DNA from 2 places in the Arthrobacter sp. CC3 genome. Region 1 is predicted to be linked to the other one. Evidence: riboswitches for the same ligand, from Rfam matches in the RefSeq annotation. Region 1 holds a riboswitch; the other holds the start of a gene.
The links. A riboswitch is a leader RNA that binds a small molecule or an ion and turns the genes downstream of it on or off. The one in region 1 is predicted to bind thiamine pyrophosphate.
Positions count from the first base shown of each region.

Region 2: it holds a riboswitch for thiamine pyrophosphate, as region 1 does, so the genes downstream of both, thiC (phosphomethylpyrimidine synthase ThiC) here and PV761_RS17140 (ECF transporter S component) in region 1, are expected to answer to the same signal.

Region 1 is NZ_JARCCY010000031.1:19,504-23,790, forward strand. It holds gene PV761_RS17135 (ATP-binding cassette domain-containing protein) at 1-1,502, opposite strand, end outside; gene PV761_RS17140 (ECF transporter S component) at 1,519-2,151, opposite strand; TPP riboswitch at 2,225-2,367, opposite strand; gene PV761_RS17145 (DUF4235 domain-containing protein) at 2,518-2,781, shown strand; gene mnhG (monovalent cation/H(+) antiporter subunit G) at 2,806-3,264, opposite strand; gene PV761_RS17155 (monovalent cation/H+ antiporter complex subunit F) at 3,254-3,532, opposite strand; gene PV761_RS17160 (Na+/H+ antiporter subunit E) at 3,529-4,074, opposite strand; gene PV761_RS17165 (Na+/H+ antiporter subunit D) at 4,071-4,287, opposite strand, start outside.
Region 2 is NZ_JARCCY010000040.1:18,377-22,663, reverse strand. It holds gene PV761_RS19365 (alpha/beta hydrolase) at 1-64, shown strand, start outside; gene thiC (phosphomethylpyrimidine synthase ThiC) at 33-1,919, opposite strand; TPP riboswitch at 1,914-2,021, opposite strand; gene PV761_RS19355 (amidohydrolase family protein) at 2,105-3,193, shown strand; gene PV761_RS19350 (VOC family protein) at 3,272-4,147, shown strand; gene PV761_RS19345 (hypothetical protein) at 4,260-4,287, shown strand, end outside.

The sequences.
Region 1 (4,287 bases):
GCGTCGAGCAGTTCCGACAGGAAGGAGGCCAACTCCGCCCAGGTGTTTGCGTCCTGGCCGAAGGTGGGCTCGTCCAGGATCAGCACCCGGGGGTGGGCGGCCAGCACGGTGGCGACGGACAGCCGGCGCTTCTCCCCGCCCGAGAGAGTGTAGGGGTTGGCGTCCACGAGTTTAGTCAGCCGGAGGCGCTCCAGGAGCTCGTCCACGCGTTCCTCACCATGGCCAAGATGCCGCGGACCGAACATCAGCTCATCCAGCACCCGGCCGGTGACGAACTGGTGCTCCGGCTCCTGGAACACGGTGCCGATCCTCGCGATCAGCTGGTCCGCTTTCCACTTGTACGGATCAATGCCGGCGCCTTCGCTGAGGTCCACCGTGGCGGAAACCGTGCCGGCCACCGGGCGCAGCAGCCCGGCGAGGGTCAGGGCAAACGTGGACTTGCCGGAACCGTTGGGGCCTGTGATGGTCAGCGCCTGCCCGGCCCGGACCTGCGCAGTAATGTCCGACTGCACCGGGACAGGCGGGATGGATTTGAAGCGGCGCCGGCGGGGACGGTCGCGGGAAACGGCGAGGTGCTCCGCAGCCAGCAGGAGGTTCCCGTTACCGGGCCCGCCCGCACCGGGCAGCCCCGCACCGGGCAGCCCCGCGGCATCCGGCCCCGCGGCACCGGAACGTGCGCGGGTGGCGGGCACATACCCGGGCACCCAGACGCCGGCGGCCACGAGCATGTCCCGGGCCTGGTCCAGGACCTGGTCCGGCGGCCCGTCCAGGAGCACGGCGGAATCCGTGGCCGATCCAGGCTGCAGCACCACGATCCGGTCCACCAGGTCTTTCCACACGCCCACGCGGTGTTCCACCACCACCAGCGTTGCCCCGGTTTTGTCCAGGCATCGGCCCACGGCGTCCCTGACCTCCAGGACCCCCAGGGGGTCAAGGTTGGCCGTGGGCTCGTCGAGGAGCAGCAGTCCCGGGCGCATGGCAAGGATGCCGGCAAGCGCAAGGCGCTGCTTCTGCCCGCCGGAGAGGGCCGACGTCGGGTGGTCCAGCGGCAGGTGGGCCAGCCCGACGTCGTCGAGAGCTTCTCCCACGCGCGTCCAGATGTCCGCACGGAGCACGGCCAGATTCTCGGCGCCGAAGGCGACGTCGTCCCCCACGCGGGACAGGACCACCTGCGTCTCGGGGTCCTGCTGCATCAGGCCGGCGCGGCCGCGCTGTGCACGCGGCGGGGCGCCGTCGATCAGGAGGGTGCCCGTCTCGTCCGAGTCGTCGGCGTCCGGCGTGCCTTCATGGTGGGCGCCGGCGTCGCTGTCGCCGAGTACCCCGGCCAGGGCGTGCAGCAGTGTTGATTTGCCCGCGCCGGAGGGGCCCAGCAGCAGCACGCGTTCGCCAGGCTGGATGTCCAGGTCCAGGCCGTGGACGGCGGGCTGGGACCGGCCGGCGTGCCGCCAGCCCCAGCCGCGTGCCGTGACCGCAGCCGGGCGGACGTTGTCCGAAGATGTCATGAGCGGGGTGCGTTCGTCAGGAAAAGACGGGCTCCGTTGCTGCCTTGCGGGAGGCAAAGGAGCTGAGCACACCGGTCCGGGCCAGGCCGCGGGTGGCGATCCAGGACAGCGCACCGGCAATAATGGCGCCGGAAATGGCGGTGAAAATGATGTAGGCCAGCTTGTCACCGGCCGCGTAGGCGACGTTCCAGCCCCACGGAGCGAACGAGTCGTTCAGGCCGCAGAAGAGGCCTGCACCGGCACCGGCCAGCAGCGAAACGGGCAGGTTGAACTTCTTGTACACGAACACCGCGAAGATGATTTCGGCGCCGAGCCCCTGCACGAAGCCGGAGAACAGCACGGAGGCACCGTACTGCGAGCCCATGATCAGCTCACCTGTGGCAGCCACTGTTTCGCAGAACAGTGCGGCTCCGGGCTTGCGGATGATTAGCATGCCCAGGACGGCGGGAATCATCCAGCCGCCGGCGATGAGGCCGGTCAGGGGCGGGTAAACGGCGTTCATGGCCGGGGTAACGGCGGCGGCGCCCTGGGACCAGGCCCAGAAAATGACGCCGCCGGCCACTGCGATCAACGCGGCAACCACAATGTCCACCACGCGCCAGCTGTACTTGCTGTGCGGCAACGCCTGCTTTGCAGAAATATCAGTCATGTCTTCCTCCTGAGGTACAGGAGGGGAGAGTGTTTCCCGGCAAGGGCCGCGGCTTCCGCCGCCTGCTGCCGGACACTCTGAGAACTCGACTCCCTTGCGCCGGTACTAACCGGATCAGGTTCGAGGGTCTGCGGCTGTCCGCACTCTCAGCGCCCGCCTCCGGTTCCCTGGACTGTTCCAGTGATGCCCGACGGCGACGCTCCCCTGTCGTATCAATTCGCCCTTGTGGGCGTGGACCAGTTTACACCCGCAGGCCCGCGAAATCCCGGGGCGGCTGTCACAATGCGCGGTGATGGGGGCGGCCTGATGCGGCTAGGCTAGGGGAAGCCCTGTTTCCGCCGTCTCCCACCTGTTAGGGGTACTGGAATGAGTTTTTTCATCAAGCTGCTTGGAACCGGAGTGAGCCTGCTGGCCGGATTTGCCGGCACGAAGGCCGTTGACGTCGTCTGGGAAAAGGTCACCGGACGCAAGCCCCCCAAGGGCGACAAGAACGACGTCCCCACCACCCTGCGCAGCGCCCTGACCTTTGCGCTGGTCTCGGCCGCTGTCAGCGCCATCATCCAGGTCCTGGCCAACCGCGGCACGCAGCGTGCCATCACCCGCTTCGCCAAGACCCAGGACATCGTCTAGGCCCAACCGTCCTGCGGGCCCCCGCTAGGCTGACGCGCCGTCGTCGGCGGGACCGTCGTGCGCTGCGCGCTCGTCTGCTTCCTGGCCGCCGGCGGCCCGCCCGTCGGCGGTCTTCTTGTCCGCCGCCTTCTGCACCACGGCCTCCAGTTCGTCCGTCGTCAGCAGCTCCCTGTGCAGGTGCTTGGTGCGGTAGCCGGCCCGGCCCACCATGTGCGCGGATACGGGAACGGTGAGGACCTGGAAGATCCACGCCACGAACAGTGCGGGCCACACCCACCAGGTCCGCAGCTGCAGGCCCACCGAGGCCAGCAGCAGGAAGAGGCCCAGCACCTGCGGCTTGGTGGCAGCGTGCATCCTGCTCATCAGGTCGGGGAAGCGCAACAGGCCGATGGCCGCGCCGAGGGACATCACGGCGCCCACCACCATAAAAACGGCAGACACGGCGTCGATGACGGTGTCCACGGCGGATGGTTCAGGATTCATTGGGTTGCTCCCGCCGGTCGGCCACGAAGCGCGCCACAGTCACGGACCCGATGAACCCGATGATGGACAGCGCCACCAGCAGCATCAGGTTGTTCAGGTGCCGGTTCACGGCCATATCGATGCAGAGCGTGGCACCGATGATGGCCAGGAGCACGTCCGAGGCCAGCACCCGGTCCAGCAGCGACGGGCCGATGGCGATCCGGACAATGGCCCCCGCTGCCGCCAGCGACAGGATCACGGCCGTTACGGTCAGGACGACTTCCATCATGCGCCCACCTCCTGTTTCAGTGCGGCCAGTTCTTCACGCGTGCCCATGATCCGGATCAGTGCCGCCTCGGCATCCCGGACTTCCTTGCGCAGGTTCACGATGTCCTCCCCGCTCCGCACGTTCAGCCCGTGGATGTAGAGCGTGGACGTGGAGCGGTCCACCTCCACCACTAGTGAGCCTGGAATCAGCGAGATGACGTGGCCGGTGGCAGTGACCATCAGGTCCGAATGGCTGCGGAGCTGGACGGCGACGACGGCGTTGGTCACCTTGGGCCCGCGGGCCACCGCCAGGTACAGCACCTGGAAACTGGCGGCCACCACTTTGCCCAGGAAAACGATGGCGAACGGGACTGCCCGCACGATGCTGAACCGGCCGCCCAGTTCCACCGGCGGCAGGTAGAACAAGCGCGCCACCACCACGGCGATGAGGGCTCCGAACAGGAGGTTCCCGGGGCTGAAGTCCTGCCAGAGCGCACCCCAGACAAACACCAGCCAGACGAGGAGGGGCAGTTCCTGCCGGATTGAGATCCGTCGGCGGTTCACTTCTGGACCTCCGGCTGCTGGCCCTCAGGCTGCGGGCTTTCCGGCTGCGGTTCCGCAGGTTCAGGCTGCGCGACCGGGGGCACCGGAGCGTTTTCGCCCAGCACCGCCTGGATGTAGGAACTCCTGTCCAGCATCTCCACGGCCGACTGGTCCGCCACCCGGAAGAGCGGCCCGGCGAAGACGGTGAGCGCCACGCCGAAGGCGACAAGCCCC
Region 2 (4,287 bases), on a different contig from region 1:
AGACCGGTTCATCCGGTCATTTATTGCAGAGGTCAGCCGGCGTCAGCACTCACAGGCGTCTTAGCGGCGCCTTCACCCGCTGTGGCATTGCGCAGCTCCGGCTGTTCCTGGCGGGGAAGCTGCAGTTCCGGAAGGTAGACCTTGCCGCCGGCTGCCAGGAATTCGTTGCTCTTCTCCCGCATGCCTGCCGCCATCTCGGCCAGGGCGGTCTGGGCTTCGGCTGAACCGTATTCGTCCCGGATGTCCTGGCTGATGCGCATGGAGCAGAACTTGGGCCCGCACATGGAGCAGAAATGCGCTGTCTTTGCCGGTTCCGCGGGCAGCGTCTCGTCATGGAAGGCCTCAGCCGTGACAGGGTCCAGAGACAGGGCAAACTGGTCCCGCCAGCGGAATTCGAACCGGGCCTTGGACAGGGCGTCGTCACGTTCATGGGCCCCCGGGTGGCCCTTGGCGAGGTCGGCGGCGTGGGCGGCGATCTTGTAAGTGATCACACCGGTCTTCACGTCGTCCTTGTTCGGCAGCCCCAGGTGTTCCTTGGGTGTGACGTAACAGAGCATGGCCGTGCCGTAACGGGCGATTTCCGTGGCGCCGATGGCTGACGTGATGTGGTCGTAGCCGGGAGCTATGTCCGTGACCAGCGGCCCGAGCGTGTAAAAGGGTGCTCCCTTGCAGAGTTCCTGCTGGCGCTCCACGTTTTCCCTGACAAGGTGGAACGGCACATGTCCGGGGCCCTCCACCATCACCTGCACATCGAATTCCCAGGCGCGCTGCGTCAGCTCAGCCAACGTATCCAGCTCTGCGAACTGCGCGGCGTCGTTTGCGTCCGCCGTCGCGCCGGGCCGCAGCCCGTCGCCAAGCGAGAACGCAACGTCGTACTTGGCGAAGATCTCGCACAGTTCGTCGAAGTGCGTGTACAGGAAGTTTTCCTGATGGTGGGCCAGGCACCAGCCCGCCATGATGGATCCTCCGCGTGAGACGATGCCGGTGACGCGGTTGGCCGTCAGCGGTACGTAGCGCAGCAGGACTCCGGCGTGGATGGTCATGTAGTCCACACCCTGCTCGCACTGCTCGATGACGGTGTCGCGGAAAATTTCCCACGTCAGTTTGTTGGCCTCGCCGTTAACCTTCTCCAGGGCCTGGTAGATGGGCACGGTGCCGATCGGCACCGGCGAGTTGCGGATGATCCATTCCCGGGTGGTGTGGATGTCGTCTCCGGTGGACAGGTCCATCACCGTGTCTGCACCCCACTGGGTGGCCCACTGCAGCTTGTCGACCTCCTCGGCGATGGAACTGGTAACAGCCGAGTTGCCGATGTTGGCGTTGATCTTCACGAGGAAGGCCTTGCCGATGATCATCGGCTCGGACTCCGGGTGGTTGATGTTGTTGGGGATGATGGCTCGGCCCGCGGCAACTTCGCTGCGCACCAGCTCAACATCGCAGTTTTCCCGTAGCGCGACGAACTGCATTTCGGGAGTCACCACGCCCTGCCGGGCGTAGTGCATCTGGGTGACGGTGCGGCCCGCGACCGCACGGCGGGGCACCGGCTGTGCGCCCTTCCACTCCGCGGACGCAGCGCCCCGGCGCACGGCCGACTTGCCGTCGTCGAGGAGGTTCCGTTCCCTGCCGCTGTACGGCTCGGTGTCCCCCCTGGATTCAATCCACCGGGTCCTGAACGGTTCCAATCCCACCACCGGATCGCTGCCGGGCCCTGCTGTCCGGTAGACCCGGAAGGGCGGGTTGGCCGCGCCCCCCGGCGAATCCTCCAGGGCAATTTCGGTCACCGGTACCCGGATCCCGGTGGCCTCGTCGGCGATGAACGCCAGTGAATGGGACTTCAGGGACTGCGTTTCATGAGTGCCCGCCTGGCTGGCGACGGACCCATTTTGGGCAGGGTTCAGCTGTGTTTCTGGTGTATTCACGGAATACTCACTTCCTTCGCCGGCATTACCCGGACAGGTTCGACGGTCGCAGGCCGCGTCAGCCCGATCTCAGCCCCTGCAGGGGCACCCGTGTGGTCGTAGACGAAGCTACCACAGGCCCGGGCAGCCTCCACGTCACACGAGGTTCACATCCACGACCCGGAACCGCGGTCTAGGCTGGAGGCATGCGTGGAATCATCGAATTCACCGGGACCGTGCTGACCGCCCCCGACCAGGAACGGGACGGCCTTTGGGCCGTGGACGGCAGGCTGACATTCACCCGGCCGGCCGCTCCGCCGGACGTGGTGCTGGACGGCTGGGTGCTTCCGGGCCTCGTGGACGCACATTGTCACATCGGCCTTGGACCCGACGGGGATGTGTCCGAGTCCATCGCCGAAGAGCAGGCCGTGACAGACCTTGAGGCCGGCACGCTGCTGGTCCGCGACGCTGGAGCGGTGCATGACACGCGGTGGATCCAGCAGCGTCCGGAGCTGCCGCGGATCATCCGGGCGGGACGCCACATTGCCAGGACCCGCCGCTATCTGCGCGGATTCGCCATCGAAGTCGAGCCGGACGGACTGGTCGAAGCCGTGCGGAAGCAGGCGCGCGCGGGTGACGGCTGGGTCAAGCTCGTGGGGGACTGGATCGACCGCGGCGCCGGCGACCTCGCGGCGTCGTTCCCGGCCGCAGTGGTGCGGGATGCCGTCCGCGCCGCCCACGATGAAGGTGCCCGGGTGACCGCGCACTGTTTCGCCGAAGACACGCTGGATGACATGCTCGACGCCGGCATCGACTGCATCGAACACGGCACCGGACTCCTCCCGCGGCACATACCCCGCTTCGTGGAACAGCGCGTCCCTATTGTTCCCACGCTGATCAACATTGCAACGTTCCCGGACATCGCGGCCCGGGCGGAAGCGAAGTTTCCGGTGTATGCCGCACACATGCGCGCCTTGTGGCAGCGGCGGAACGAGCGGATTGTGGAAGCCTTCGAAGCGGGTGTGCCAATCTACGCCGGGACGGATGCGGGCAGCGTCATCGGCCATGGCCGGATCGTGGACGAGATCCAGGCGCTCCACACTGCAGGCCTGCCGGCGGCGGCAGCGCTGGACGCGGCGTCGTGGGGCGCCCGGAAGTGGCTGGGAGCGGAGGGTATCGCCGAGGGTGCCAGCGCCGACGTCTTACTGTGCGAACAGGACCCCAGGATCAGTCCGGAAACGCTGCGGAACCTGGCGCACATCATTCTTCGGGGACGTCGGCTCCGACAGGAATAAATTGAAGGTTCAAGTAATTTACTCTATGTAAGCGTCACCGGAGGACCGGCGGCAGAGTTTCGGGAGTTTGGAGTTGCCATGACCACAGAATCCAGCAGCAAGGACCTGCTGCCGGCGGATCTCGCCATGGGCACGGTGATGCTCAAGGTCGGGGACATGAAGCTGATGACGGACTACTACCAGCGCGCGCTCGGGCTGGAAGTCGTGGCTGAGCAGGACGGCGGCGTGTACCTTGGCCGGCGCGGAACGCCCCTGGTCCACCTGGCACCCGCCCCCGGGCTCAACCTTCCGGCCCGGGGTGAAGCCGGACTGTTCCATACCGCCCTGCTCTTCGAAGACAGGCCGTCGCTCGCTGCCACGGTGGCTTCGGCGGCCCGGTATGAGCCGCGGCTGTTCACCGGCAGCGCCGACCACCTCGTCAGTGAGGCCTTCTACTTCAGCGACCCCGAGGGCAACGGCATCGAGCTGTACTGGGACCGTCCCCGCAGTGACTGGTCCTGGGAGGGGACCAGCGTGGTCATGGACAGCCTTGCCCTCCCGCCGCAGCGGTTCCTGCAGGAATTCCTCACTGAGGAAGCGGTAAGCGGCCAGCGTGAGTCCCATGCCGGCGTCGGCCACGTCCATCTTCAGGTGGGCGATGTCCGGTCGGCCCATGACTTCTACGTGGGCACTCTTGGTTTCGAGAAAACCGCCGGATGGCACGGGCAGGCACTGTTCGTCTCCGCCGGCGGCTACCACCACCACATGGCAATGAATGTCTGGAACAGCCGCGGAGCGGGGCCCCGGAAGGACACCTTGGGCTTGGGCGAAGTCCTGATCGAAGTGCCGGGAACGGACGACGTCGGCGCACTCGCCGACCGTTTGCGGGTTGCCGGTGTGGCGTCGCACCACACCGGAGTGGAGCTGCGGTTCGAGGATCCGTGGCGCAACCGGATCCGCGTCGCCGTCCGCTAAGGCGTCGCTGACCTGCGCGTCCTTCTGCGTTAGGCTGATTCCGGACGTCCGGGGCAGCTGTAAAGGTGCCCGGCGGGACCATCGCAGCGCCGACGGAATGAGGATGATTTCCATGGGTTTTACTGAAATCTTTGTTTCCA